2 linked regions of the Synechococcus elongatus PCC 11801 genome follow. The protein of the gene in region 2 interacts with the protein of the main gene of each other region in a pairwise test. Links are inferred from orthologs where the notes say so. Each region holds a gene or a part of one and is shown on either strand. Other genes may lie near its edges.

Region 1 (7,242 bases), 120 kb from region 2 along the record:
GATCGCCCTCTCCCATGGCCTTCATCTGCAGCAGTTCTGGCAGGACTACTGTCAGCAACATCCTGAGCTGGCGAAGCTAGGTGTCCAATTCTGGTTGAACGGGAAGCCAGGAGTTCGGAGCGATCGCCTTGCACCCCAGCAGCTAGCTGCTGCACAGCGATTAGACTAGCGATGCCCAGAGCTTGTACGGCAACTAAAATTGAAGCGCCGCGATCGCACCCCTTACCAATTGTGAAAAGCCCCTGCAGAACAGAGGCTCTTCACTGTGCAGCGACCCTGATTGATCGCGATCGCTATTTGGGAACTAGAGCTTAGCGCCCACCTTAATCGGAGCCGAGGAACGACGACGGCGCATGCGGTTGTCTTCTTCAACAGGTTGAGCTGCTGCGCTGGGCACAAATTGCAAGGTGCAGAGAATCATCGGTACGCATTGCAACTCACGTTTGAGGCGGCGCTGCATTCCGACTTCGACTTCAGCTTGCAGACCCACCCAGTCCACATCTAGATCGCCACTCGGTAAGCGGCGGCAGTAATCGGCCCAGCGGTTGTCGAGGGCCATCTCGACTTCCTTCTGTGCCCAGACGCTGACTCGGCGCGGATCGGCAGAAGTCACTACCCCCCGCAGATGGATGGTTGGCGCTTCGACCAATTGCCCTTGGCTGTTGACCAAGGCGGTGAGCGCTACGAGGCCATCTTCAGCTAGTTGTTGGCGCTCTTTCAGGGCTTTGCCATCGACCAAACCGGTGCGTGAAGTGTCAACAAGTTCGATGCCAGCTGTCACGCGATCGCCCAAGCCAATCGATTCCGGCGTCAGTTCAACTGTGTCGCCATTATCGATCACGATCATGTTCTCGGCTGGAATGCCCATCGACTGCGCTGTTTTGCAGTGCTGCACCAACATCCGATGCTCACCGTGCACTGGCACGAAGAACTTCGGCTTGGTCAGGGCAATCATCAGCTTTTGGTCTTCTTGGCAGCCGTGCCCAGAAACGTGGATGCCTGCGCCTTTGCCGTAAACGACGTGGGCACCCTGCATCATCAGTTGGTCGATCGTATTGACCACGGAGATCGTGTTGCCCGGAATTGGGTTGGCCGAGAAGATCACCGTATCACCTTGGCGAATCTTGACCTGAGGATGCTCACCTCGAGCAATCCGCGTCAGCGCGGCCAACGGCTCACCTTGGCTGCCAGTGGTCAGAATCAGCACATCGCGATCGGGATGATCCCGGAGCTCTTTCAGGGGCAGGAACAGGTCATCGCTGCAGTTGATGTAACCCAAGTTGCGGGCATGGGCGATGACGTTGAGCATCGATCGCCCTAACACCGTCACCTTGCGGCCATGTTTTTTCGCCAGTTCCAGAATCATGTTGACCCGGTGCACCGACGAGGCAAAGGTCGTGACAATCAGGCGGCCCTGAGCCTGAGAAAAGGCGCGATCGAGGTTCGGGAAGACCGATCGCTCGGACGGCGTGAAGCCTGGGAGTTCAGCGTTGGTTGAATCACTGACCAGACAGAGCACGCCCTGTTCGCCGTAGTCCGCCAGACGCTGAATGTCGAAGGTTTCCCCATCGACAGGTGTATGGTCGAACTTAAAGTCGCCGGTGTGAATCACCACACCCAAGGGGGTCCGGATCGCCAACGTAAAGCTGTCAGCGATCGAGTGGGTATTGCGAATGAACTCGACTAAGAAGTTTTGGCCGATCCGCACCACCTCGCGGGGTTGGACGGTCTTGACATTGGCACGGCCAACAACACCGGCCTCTTCCAACTTCCCAGCCAGCAAAGCCATGGCAAGGCGTGGCCCATAGATGATCGGGATATCGAGCTGACGCAGGTGGAAGGGAATGCCGCCGATGTGGTCTTCGTGACCATGGGTGACCACCATCGCCTTAATGCGGTGCTGGTTTTCGCGCAGATAGGTCATATCCGGGAGCACGACATTCACCCCGTGCATCCCATCAGTCGGGAAGGCTAACCCAGCATCAACCAGCAGAATTTCGTCGCCGACTTCGTAGATGCAAGTGTTCTTACCAATTTCATGCAGGCCGCCCAGGGGAATGATCCGCAGTCGGTCTGCCGTAGAAGCAGCACTGGTTTTGGAAATAATTGTGGGTTTTGGAGAAGGCATAGGCTTGAGAATCAACAAATGAAGGAAAGGACAAACTTGGGGAACGGACTAGGGTTCGTATAGACCTAGTTCCGCTAAACAACTCGCCAAGGTTTGACGAATTTCTGGGCTTGCAGGAACCAGCGGGAGGCGAGGCTGGCCAATGGACCATCCCAAAAGCTCGAGGGCTGCCCGCACAGGGATGGGATTGGTGGTCAGGAACAACGCCTTAAACAGCGGATAAAGCTGCTGGTGTAACTGCTGCGCTTGCGCCACATTCCCTGCTTCAAAGGCTTGAATGAGGGTTTGCAACTGTGGTCCAACCAGATGGCTGGCAACACTGACAACACCCTGAGCCCCTACAGCCAACATGGGCAGAGTGAGCGAGTCATCGCCGGAGTAGATAGCAAAGGAAGCGGGCAGCAGCTGACGCAGTGCGCTGACTTCTTCAACATTGCCACTCGCTGCTTTGATGGCGACCACATTCGGAAGTGTCGCTAGTCTAGCAACCGTTTCGGGTTGAAGGCTTTGGCCAGTCCGTCCGGGGATGTTATACAGCATCAACGGGAAGTCAGGACAGGCTTCCGCGATCGCGCGAAAGTGGGCGTACAGGCCTTCCTGCGGTGGCTTGTTGTAGTAGGGTACAACTTGCAAGCTCCCGTCTAGCCCCAAGGCTGCAGCACTTTGAGTGGCGGTGATCGCCTCGCGGGTGCAGTTGGAACCAGTACCAGCGATCACTACAGCGCGATCGCCCACGGCTTCTTTCACCGCCCGAAAGAGCTGGTGCTCTTCCTCCCAAGTGAGGGTGGGTGACTCGCCGGTGGTGCCGCAGATCACGAGGCCATCACTGCCTTGATCCACCAAATGAATCGCCAGGGATTGGGCAATGTCGTAAGCGACTTGGCCTTCAGCAGTAAATGGCGTAATCATGGCCGTGATCACACGACCGAAAGGGTACGACTGTGGCATCGTGCGCTTCCAGCGTTAGTGAGTGAGAGCCGGCGATCGCAGCCACTGGCGGTCAACCAGTAGCTCAGCGATTTGCACTGCATTCAGGGCTGCCCCTTTGCGAATCTGATCGCCACAGATCCACAACTCCAAGGCGTTGGGCTCAGATAGATCCTGACGGATGCGCCCAACTAAAACATCATCTTCGCCACTGGCCTCAATCGGCATCGGGAAGTAATTCCGATCCCAATCTTCGAGGAGGCGTGCTCCGGGGGCTGCTGCGATCGCTTCGCGGGCTTCGGCCACCGAGAATGGTTCCGTGAACTCGATATTGATTGCCTCTGAATGAGCGCGCAAGACGGGTACTCGTACGCAGGTCGCAGTCAGCTTAAGGTCAGGCAGACCAAAAATCTTGCGGCTTTCATTGAGCATCTTCAGCTCTTCTTCGCAGTAGCCCGACTCTGTCAGCGGCGAGTTGTGCGGGAAGAGGTTGAAAGCCAAGGGATAGGGCAGGACTTCTGCAACAGCTGGCTGACCGGCCAAGATGGCTCGGCTTTGTTCCTGCACTTCTGCCATGGCCCGCGCCCCAGCACCGCTGGCGGACTGATAGGTAGAAACCACAATCCGTCGAATCGGATGACGCTGCTGCAACGGCCAGAGGGCGATCGCCATCAGAATCGTCGTGCAGTTTGGGTTGGCAATGATGCCTTGATGGTGCGCTGCCGCTTCTGGATTGACTTCCGGTACCACAAGAGGCACAGTCGGGTCCATCCGGAAGGCGCTGGAGTTATCGATCATGACAGCGCCAGCAGCCACGATCGCTTCCGCTAAAGCCTTGGAAGTGCTGCCACCCGCAGAGGCCAGAACAATATCTAGTCCATGGAAAGCAGTGGGAGTCGCCTCCTGAATGGTGAGCGTTTCGCCTGCAAAGGTCAGAGTCTGACCTGCGGATCGTGGGGATGCCAACAGCCGCAGCTCAGCGATCGGGAAATGACGTTCTTCTAGGATTTGCAGCAGCTCAGTTCCAACTGCACCGGTCGCTCCAAGGATTGCAACACGATAGCCCTGTGACAACGACAACCTCCTAACCCCAAACAACAGCAAATAACAACATTGGCCTACTCTGCTCTTGCTTCACAGCCGATCGCGGCACAGCATTTTATGAGGAGCGGTATCAGTAGGATCAGCCTTTGATTCATCACGCCTCGGCCTTGGGCATGCTTAGAAGGCAGTACTGATGAGCGATTTTGCTCACGGATTTTACGAGCTGATCGGTCATACAGCAACGTTCGGCAAGATCCTCAGGGCAACCCTTTGGAAGATCGCTCTGTTAAGGCTTGGCCTAAAGCGGGGAAACTACAGGAAGATTCCATCATACTCGCCGCTGTTGAGAAAAGGATACTGTGCAGCGGCAATACCTGCTGCCTATAGCCAGCGGCTTACGGGTGGCAATAGAGCTGCGATCGCAGGCGAGTGGATGCTAGCTCAGGTCATGGCGGACTGAGCTAACGCCTGACAGACATATTTGGGCAGGTAAGGGTTATTAAATGCTGTAGTCATAATTCTGAGAAAAGAACAGGCTGATTAAATCGCTGGTGCACTCAGGGCAGGGATATCAGGCAACCCACTGACCACCTTCGCATCTTGAGAGGGTAAAAGACGATGGAAGGCAGGACAGAATGCTAGCTGTCGTTGGTGAGTCGCGATCGGCCACCGGTCAAGATTGATCAGTCCTAACCCTCTTTTACTGAGAATTCTTGACAGTTCTTTACTTCAAAGGTTTCCCTGCTTCAGGCGATACAAAAGTTCAAGCCTTAAGGACTAAAACTTGATAAATACCAAAGCAACATCGAGGCTTTACTGAGAGCTTACACTTTGGGCGAAATCTAAAGACAGCTAGGGCTTTGGCAGCATTTTTATTTTTTATAGAGAGACTATCTTCCAGATGAGCACTTGCTTTTGAGTGGATTGCCAAATCTGGAGTCACTGAAGCAAGGCGTGAGTCCTGTAACAAACTGGATCTTCACCATGACGGCTGCCTATTTCACCAACACCACGGAATACGAAGCAGTTTCGTCGGCACCTATCGCTTTGTCAGAAACGCCAACTTCCGACCCCCAAGAAACTGCTCCTTCTAGCCGACAATCCACTGATTTGATTCGGCTTTACTTACAAGATATCGGTCGGGTTCGCCTGCTCGGTCGTGATGAAGAAGTGAGTGAGGCACGCTGGGTTCAGCGTTATATGCAGCTATTAACAATTCGGAATTGTGCTGCTGTTGAAGAAGGTGGTGTTCTTAAAGATTATGTAGATCTTCAAGAGAGCCGCGATCGCCTCACCGCTCAACTCGGACATCGTCCTTCCTTCGAGGCATGGGCCAAGATTGTCGACCGACCTATTGCGGAGGTACGCCAAGCACTACAGCTCGGGCTTCGTCGTTGGGCTGAAGTTTGCCAGCTTGACCTAGACGAGTTGAAGGATATTTGCAAAGAAGGTCAGCGGGCTAAAGATCACATGATCAAAGCCAATCTGCGTCTAGTGGTTTCTGTTGCTAAAAAGTATCAGAATCGAGGTCTAGAGCTACTGGATCTGGTTCAGGAAGGAACGCTAGGCCTCGAGCGGGCAGTTGAGAAGTTTGATCCGACGAAAGGCTATCGGTTTAGTACCTATGCCTATTGGTGGATTCGCCAAGGAATTACCCGGGCAATCGCCACCCAGAGTCGGACTATTCGCCTTCCAGTTCATGTCACAGAAAAATTGAATCGCATCAAAAAAGCACAGCGAAAAATTGCCCAGACCAAAGGTCGAACTGCCAACTTAGAGGAAATTGCTCACGAGCTCGAAATGACCCCAGATCAAGTTCGGGAAGTCTTACTACGCGTGCCGAAATCTATCTCTCTTGAGACAAGGGTTGGCAAAGAAAAAGATACAGAGTTGGGGGATTTGCTGGAGACAACTGACTTTACCCCTGAAGAACGGCTGACGCAGGAGTCTCTCAGCCAAGATTTACAGCGACTTTTGCTTGAACTGAATCATCGAGAACGTGACGTAATTCGGATGCGCTTTGGTCTGAGAGATGGCCAGATTTACTCCTTAGCAGAGATTGGACAAGTTCTGGATCTCTCTCGGGAACGTGTACGCCAAATTGAGGCCAAAGCCCTCCAAAAGCTACGGCATCCACGGCGACGCAATCAGATCCGTGACTATCTAGAGCTGCTGCACTAGTCCAATCGTTCCGTTTTTCAGTTCTCCTGTGTTCCTGTGGCCTAGGTGCGATCGCCTAGGCTTTTTTGATGACCGTCCATTGTGTAATGGGAGCCAGTGCTTTCCAGCTGAAAAAGCGACCGATCGGTTCAGCGCGCTGCACAGCTACGCGGCTCAGTTCACCGCCCAATCGCTGCTGTTCCGTCAATAGGAGCTGCTCGCTTTCCAACGTGACAGCATTGACGACCAATCGGCCACCGACTTTGAGGGCTTGCCAACACCGGTCCAGTACACCGGGCACAGTGACGCCGCCTCCAATGAAGATGGCATCGGGTTGTGGCAACCCGTCCAACGCAGTGGGTGCTGAACCCGCGACGATTTGTAGGTTGGGTGTCCCTAGGGCGATCGCATTCTGGGTAATGAATTGCAACCGCTGGGGGTGTTGCTCGATGGCGATGGCGCGGCAACGGCGATCGCTGCGCATCCATTCAATGCCAATCGATCCACAGCCTGCGCCCACATCCCAAAGAAGTTGTCCTGGGCAGGGGGCCAGAGCTGCCATGGTGATGGCGCGTACTTCTCGTTTGGTCAGTTGCCCATCGTGGTGGTAGGCCGCATCGGGGAGTCCGGCGAGGCGAGGCGGGAAGTATCTGGCACCATCACTGGCTCGGCACTCAATAGCAACAGTATTAAGAGCGGCGATTGCAGGATTGGACCAAGTCTCAGCGACTTCGCTGACGATGCGTTCTTGAGAGCCGCCGAGATGTTCCAAAACCATGAGGTGACTGGCACCCCAGCCCTGTTGACAAAGTTGTTGCGCGATTGTGGCTGGGGTTGAGCTATCGGCACTGAGGGCCAAAATTTTGGCGCCGGGATAGAGCAACGCATTCAGTAGTGCCGGATCACGACCGCAGAGGCTCAGAGTTTCAATTTCTGGTAACGCCCAGCCCAAGCGGGCACAGGCCAAGCTGAAGGCCGAAGGA
Region 2 (7,213 bases):
AAAACCTTGAGACCCAGCAGCACTGAGAGAAGGATCCAGACCGGATTGAGGCCGATGATTTGGCCCATCAAGCGGGGCTCAATCAAGTTGTCATTGATTTGCCCAAGCAGAAAGACGGTAGTGAACAGCTTGGCCGCGATCGCCGGGTCTTGAAACAAAAGAACGACGGACAGGCTGATGACTAGCAGGATGTCAACAAAGGGGACAAGACTGCCGATGCCCAGTGTCAAGGCCAGGAGTAAGGAAAAGGGGATTTTGAGCAGACTGAAGGCGATGAGCAGCAGCACACTATAAAGGCTGGCAATGATCAGCTCACCACCCAGAAAGGCTTGGAACTTTTGGCGCAAACCACTCGCCAGGCGATCGCGCCAAGGGGCAGGCAGACGACTCAGGACCGTCCCGCTGACTTCCTCGCCATAGACCAATAGGAAGAGCGTCAACACTACTGTAATTAGGAAATTGAGCGCTCCGTCAAAAAACTCTAGGGTGAAGCTCAAAAGCTGTGTGCTGAGCGTCTCAGCAAGGTCAGTGATTTCCGTCACCGCTCGCTGAAAGAAGCTGACCCAATCCAGGGGCAAATTAATGGACAGCGTCCAAGCTTCGAACTGCAAAACTTCCAATTTGGCTGCGTCGTACCAATGGGGTAGCGACTGCGTCAACACATTGACTTCAGCCAAGAGTCTGGGCAATAGCCAAGTGACTAAAGCCGTGATCAACAGAATGCCAACGCCTAGGACCATCAACAGAGCCAGCGATCGCGGTAGGCGGCGTTGAACCAACCAGCGCACGGGCAAGTCGAGAATGAACGCCACCAAGGCCGCCACTAAGACCATATTGGTCAACGGTTGCAGCCAATTCAGCAACTGCTGTAGGAGCCAAAAATTGAGAGCGACCAATGGTGCGATCAGCAGCCATCGGACAACCGCTGGCCAAGTACGCCAATCAGCGATCATGCAAATTCAAGGAGGAATGGGCCGATTTTAACGATCGTTGGCTGCGACTTTAAAGAGCGGTTCATCTGAATTGCGATCGCTTCGTTAAGATTGAGCAAGCCGCTGATGTAAGAGTTATGACCGCTGCTGTCGCCATTCAAGTTGCCAAGAAGAAACTGGCGAAGCCTCCGCTTGACTTGCACTATCTCGGCGATCGCGTCCTGCGGCAACCGGCCAAACGCATCAGCCGAATTGACGACGAACTGCGGCAAACGATTCGGCAGATGCTGCAGACCATGTATAGCGCCGACGGTATTGGCTTGGCTGCCCCTCAAGTGGGTATCCACAAACAATTGATCGTGATTGATCTAGAGCCGGAGGACGAGCAAGCTCCCCCCCTCGTCTTGATCAATCCCAAAATCGAGCGCACTAGCGGTGATTTAGAGCAGTGCCAAGAAGGCTGCTTGAGTATTCCCGGCGTCTATCTGGACGTAGAGCGGCCAGAAATCGTTGAGGTTTCCTACAAGGATGAGAACGGTCGCCCCCAACGCTTGGTGGCTGATGGTTTGCTCGCGCGCTGTATCCAACATGAGATGGATCACCTCAACGGCGTTCTCTTTGTCGATCGCGTCGAAAACCGTCTGGAGCTGAACGAGGCCCTCGACAAAAAGGGGTTTGCCGTCCAGGCTGTTCGCCCTGTCACGCAGTCACGCTAGAGCCGTTCTCTTCCGCAAACTGGGACTAGATGTCTGGAGGCGAGCCTGCTATCCTGCAAGCGCAAATGCCTAGTGCCGGATGCGTTCGATGGTTGGTACTCCCAAAAGCTCCCTATTTCTCGGTCTGTCCTGTATCGCTGCGATCGCAGCCGTTGGGTCTGTGTTTGAACTGACCTCAGGGGCTCCCCAACTTGGATCTCTCGTGACTGGTAGTATCCTCGGCCTCAGCATTCCAATCGCGATCGGTTCCTTTTTAGCCGCTGTTCGTGCTGCTCAGCCTTGAGCCCATCTGGTCACAGACACTTCTGCAACTGGTCGTGGAACTTGCCATTGTTTGCCCCGTCCCTGAGCCAATTGATGTAGTTGCTGCCTGTTGTTTTCTGTCGTTCCGTGCTTGTGCAATACGAGGCATCCATGCGAAATCTTTTCTTCTTGCCCCTAGCGGCGCTAGCCGGCACCCTGCTGACAAGCTTCTTACCCCTAGCACCTCAGGCACGAGCCTCTCAATTTGGGCAAATTGAAGTTGATCAAAGCAAGTTTGTCTTGGTTGCTTCACCGATCGGCAACGGCAGTCGCCACCAGCTGTTAATCATTGAGCAAGTCAAAAACACTCGGCCCTGCTGGTCTGTGATTCCTGAGACGCCCACGCGTATTGACCCGCTGCTACTATCGTTCAACTTTTCGGGAATTTGCGATCGCAAGATTGACAGTAACGGCTACTCGCTACGAATTGCTGGTGTTGACCTGGGGCTGAACTATCGCCTCAGTATCGTTCGTCGTAATGGACAAATGCTGTTGGTCGGTCAGGCTTTCCGCAGTGGTCCTGAACTGGTGATTGCGAAAGCCAATGGAGAGTCCTCTGGCTTTGCCAAGTTAGAACTTCAGCCGGGTTGGCGGTTGGGGCGTCGTACTTTTAGTGGGACCCCTCTCGGCCATATTTACCTCGTGACCGATCAAGTGCCGCCAGGTATGGCCTTGCAAGGAGCACAACCTAGACCCAGTGCGGCAGTTACTCCGCCTAGTGTGAGCTCACCGGTCAATCCATCACCTTCTTCCTTGCAGCAACCTGTGACTCCTCGGCCACTCCCCAGTGCTAGTCAGACGCCAGCCTTGACTCCGCCTCGACTGACCCCTCTTCGGCCTCTACGCCCGGCAAATCCGCCTCAGCCCTGATCAGTGACGTAGTCAGTCGATACTGAGGTATCTTCTGGCAGCAGCAGTCAAGCGACCGCTGAGTTCTTTTCTGGAAGCAACTCAGCGGTTTTATACTTTTAGAGTATCTGGAATGCTGGTTGATCAAGCCACGGGCGCTGACTCAAAAGTCGCTGAATGCCGGTTATGACGATGGGGAATCACACGTCGACTCTGTGAGATACCACGCTAGGACGGCCTATTCTAGAGAACGGATGCGATCGCTCTACAATTCTGGCGATTGTCCTTTAATACTTATGTTTTTACTGCTCTCTTCGCTTATCACCTACTGCAAGCCCGGCCAGGCTGTTGATATAAACTGGTCAGCTTCAGAAGATTTTGACGGCTAACTGAACTGGCTGATCTGGAGATCCTGCAAGGGTCTTTACTGATTCTTTGTCGATAATACCAAGGCTAGCTGTGTTGTTAAGGCGATGAATACGCCTCAGCCTGTATCAGTCGAGACGCTCCCCTACCATTTTCTCAACCTCATCATTTCTGCCGGCCACCTACTCTCAAAACTGTTGATTTCTTCGGGCTAGAGACTGGTAACCCGAGAGCCGATCAGTGGCGATCGCTGAAAAGAGTTCCGTGGAGGTCTGAGAAAGTACTCCCATTTGTAAGGAGGATAATTAATTCGGTATTTCCATTTGTGATGATTGCTGTGATAGATTGATTTTAGTTGAGAATCACAAAATGTCGAAATGACATCAATCACGCCACTGACCGGTAAAGCATTGCTATCACGACTGAAAGAACTTGGTAACGCCAGTCGTTCAGAAACGGCAAAAGCCTGCGGTTACTACTCAATTACCAAAACTGGCCGCGAACGCATTAACTTTACGGCGTTCTATGAAGCTCTCCTAGCTTCCAAAGGCGTTGCTTTTGATGAAGCAGCTCCGCGCAAGGGTCGTCACCCTAGCTACACTGTTCGTGTGCAGAGCAACGGTAATCTCTTGATTGGATCAGCTTACACCAAGCAGCTGAACCTACAGGTCGGCGACGAGTTTGAAATCAAGTTGGGTCGTCGTCAAATTCGTCTTGTCCCTGTCAACGGCAGCGACGACGAGTCTGAAGAATAAGCAACTGCGACTCAGACAGCAACTGAGTTAGTGGCTATTCATCCATAGCGATGGCAAGAAGCCTCTCCAAGTTTTGGGGAGGCTTTTGTCTTGTGGAAATGTTGGGTTGCGTCAGTCCTTTTTGCAAAGTGACTCGCTAATCTCAGCATTTCTCAGGGAAAGAGGATGAGATGCCTGCTGGAGATCGCCGTCAGTGAGATCCTGGTTGCCAATAACGCCAAATACTGTGAGCTAATGTCACAACGCCAACGGTTAAAGCCCGTTCATCAATCTCAAATTGCGGATGATGGAGCGGTGGGTTGTGTCGATCTGGATAGCCCACGCCAAGACGAAACATCATGCCTGGAACTTGCTCTAAATAGACTGAGAAATCTTCAGCTCCTAAAGACGGTTCAGGAATTTGTTCAACTGCAGCATTTCCCCATGCCTCGATCGCTGCTGCCTCAACCAAACGGGTCAGGGCTTCATCGTTTTGCACGGATGGAACCCCACGACGATAGTGAAATTCGTAGTGAGCATCGTAGGTTTTACAAATACTGGCAATAATGCTTTCGATCCAGTCAGGTAAGCCTGCATGGGTTTCAGGGTGAAGCGATCGGACGGTGCCGAGGAGTCGGACGCGATCGGCAATCACATTGGCAGCACGACCTCCTTGAATTTGCCCAATGGTTAAGACCACTGGCCGTAGAGGGTTTTGTGTGCGGCTAATCGCCTGCTGCAGCATCGTAATAATCTGCGCGGCGATCCAAATCGCATCCTTTGCTTCGTGGGGACGGGCTCCATGTCCTGATTCTCCCTGGATGACGATTTCCAGATCGTCCGCAGCAGCTGTTAGCGCTCCATAGCGAATGCCAATTGTGCCGGCAGGAATCGAGGGGAAGACATGCACACCCAGAATGGCATCGACGCCTTCAAGGGCTTGGGCTTCTACCATCCAGCGGGCACCTTGGGCAATTTCTTCAGCGGGCTGAAACAGCCAGCGAACAGTTCCGGGCAGTGGCTCACCTAGCTCGCTCAGAACCATTGCAGCTCCCAAGCCTAAGGTCGTGTGGAGATCGTGTCCACAGGCGTGCATGATGCCCTGCTGACGAGAGGCAAAGGGGAGATTGGTTTGCTCCTCAATTGGCAGGGCGTCCATATCGGTACGCAGTGCCAAACAGCGACGATCGCGGCCGGACCCAATTAAATCCCCCACAACCCCAGTACGCCCAACCCCCTCGCGGACTTGTAGGCCACAAGACGAAAGAACACCGGCGACATAGGCAGCGGTTTGGTGTTCATGGCCGCTTAACTCGGGGTGGGCATGGAGATGGCGGCGAATTTCTAAAAGACGCGGTTCAAGACGCGTCGTAACCTCACGAATTCGATCAAGCACAGGGCAGACTAGCAACGGCGATCGCCGGACTGAGGATCAGCTTTTCTATCTTGGCATTCTTGCTTCTATTGCAAGGCAAGGAACTGCTCAAGGGCAGTGACTGCAGCGGGTGGCCAACGGCGAATTTGGCGCACCCAGGTCAGATCTCGATAGCGGGAATCGAGTCCCATGACCGCGACCCAGTTGCTTTCGGCTTCACCGCGCTGACCCTCCTGCCAAAGTACTGCTGTTAGAGCGGCTCGCATGTCAGCAAAGTTCGGATACTTGCGCACCAGCGATCGCATCCGTTGCAGTGCTTCTGGCACGCGATCGAGCTGGAATAACGTCAGGGCGACATTGGCGGAGGCAAAAGCAAAGCCCGGTGCCAATCGACTTGCCGTTTCAAACTCGGCAAGGGCCTGCTCATACTCACCCAGACTCGATCGCACATTGCCCAGATTGTTGTGAGCAGCAGCATCTTCGGGTGCAAGTTGCAACACCTGCTCATAGTCTGCGATCGCCTTGTCCCATTCCCGCAATCCTTCCCAAGCCGTGCCGCGATTCAGGTAGGGGTCAGGCGCCGTTGGGGCTAGCCGAACCGATTCGTCGTAATCGGCGATCGCCTCTTGCAAATGGTTCTGGCTGACTCGCACATTGCCGCGGTTGCTCCAGAGAGCAGCATTGTCTGGGGCGATCGCGATCGCCTCGCTCCAGAGTTGCTCCGCTTTGACAAATTCGCCGCGATAGCTGGCTTCCATCGCCACTTGGTACAGCTCTTCCAGTGTTGAGGCTTGGGCAGCACTACTGATTCCCAGCACCAAAACAAGCGTCCAAGCAATCAATTGCTGCAGCATGTGGGTTCTCTGTGCCAATGCTGCTGATTCTATCCGCATTCCAGAGAGGGCTAACGAAAGAGATCCAGCGATCACCCTAGGGCAGAACATTGCTGCCAAGAAGTTCTGCGATCGCCTGGTGCTCCGCTGAGGGTTGGACTGGTTCCACGCGCCGTGCATCGGTAATCAGCCAGTCCAAGGCAGCAGCTTGAACGTCGATGGCGTTGCCATTGCGATCGACGCAGTAGCGACCAAAGACCAACTTATCGACGAGGCGGACGCCGGATCCCAAGCGTGAATATTCAAAAATCACGCTGTTTTCGATCGTGGCTCCCTTGCAAATGTGGCAGTTGGGACCAATCATTGCAGGCCCGACAATCCGCACTCCTTCTTCAATGCGGGTCATGCCACCGATGTAAACTGGGCCTTCAATTTCCACCGAGTCCCAGTCGATCGCTACATTCAGGCCGGTGTAAATCCCTGGTTTGACTTGCTTGCCGGGGATAGCAACATTACGGACTTCTCCCTTCAGCACACTGCGAATAGCTTGCCAGTAGTCAGGGACTCGCCCAATGTCGATCCACTGAAAGTCCATGGAAATTCCATAGAAGGGCGCTCCTGCATCGACTAGTTGCGGGAAGAGATCGCCCCCGATGTCGTACTCCTGTCCCGAAGGAATGTAGTTCAGAATCTCGGGCTCGAAGATATAAATCCCTGTGTTGATTGTTGTACTCAGAGCTTCTTCTACATCGGGCTTTTCTTGGAAGGCTTGGATGCGCCCTTCAGCATCAGTGACGACTACCCCGTAACTCGAGACTTCTTCACGGGGAACAGTCTTCATCACGATTGTGGCTAGGGCACCTTTCTCTTTGTGCCAGCGGACCGCCTCAGTGAGATCAAGATCGATTAGGGCGTCGCCACAGAGAACAACAAAGGTGTCATCGAAGAACGGCGAGAAGTCCTGAATTCGCTTCATCCCGCCTGCTGAGCCGAGAGCCTCCCCAATCAATTGACCATCTTCGATTCGCCCTTCGAAGGAATAGGCAACTTCGACACCAAAGCGCTGGCCATCTCGGAAGTAGCTTTCAATTTCCTGCGCTAAATG

The links. Proteins that work in one complex are often made in the same cells at the same time.
Region 1: the proteins of def (region 2) and DOP62_RS04655 interact in binary tests that used the Escherichia coli proteins (3 or more experiments, as listed by UniProt). The link is inferred for Synechococcus elongatus PCC 11801 from one-to-one orthologs.

What each region holds. Positions count from the first base shown.
Region 1 is NZ_CP030139.2:974,714-981,955, reverse strand. What follows is about bases 2,111-4,997. They hold DOP62_RS04655 (aspartate-semialdehyde dehydrogenase), read right to left. Parts: upstream 4,130-4,997; coding sequence 3,092-4,129; downstream 2,111-3,091. Other genes in these bases: dapA (4-hydroxy-tetrahydrodipicolinate synthase), read right to left, coding at 2,177-3,076; DOP62_RS04665 (ribonuclease J), read right to left, coding at 2,111-2,128. In the rest of the region: DOP62_RS04670 (hypothetical protein), read left to right, coding at 1-169; more of DOP62_RS04665, read right to left, coding at 305-2,110; RNA polymerase sigma factor SigC, read left to right, coding at 5,084-6,280; precorrin-6y C5,15-methyltransferase (decarboxylating) subunit CbiE, read right to left, coding at 6,336-7,242.
Region 2 is NZ_CP030139.2:1,091,250-1,098,462, reverse strand. The notes cover bases 1-2,858. They hold def (peptide deformylase), read left to right. Parts: upstream 1-1,069; coding sequence 1,070-1,648; downstream 1,649-2,858. Other genes in these bases: DOP62_RS05240 (DUF3747 domain-containing protein), read left to right, coding at 2,063-2,821; DOP62_RS05245 (hypothetical protein), read left to right, coding at 1,737-1,931; DOP62_RS05255 (AI-2E family transporter), read right to left, coding at 1-953. In the rest of the region: DOP62_RS05235 (AbrB family transcriptional regulator), read left to right, coding at 3,544-3,921; DOP62_RS05230 (M20 family metallopeptidase), read right to left, coding at 4,112-5,296; DOP62_RS05225 (tetratricopeptide repeat protein), read right to left, coding at 5,362-6,168; DOP62_RS05220 (nucleotidyltransferase family protein), read right to left, coding at 6,206-7,213. UniProt on the Escherichia coli protein: Removes the formyl group from the N-terminal Met of newly synthesized proteins. Requires at least a dipeptide for an efficient rate of reaction. N-terminal L-methionine is a prerequisite for activity but the enzyme has broad specificity at other positions.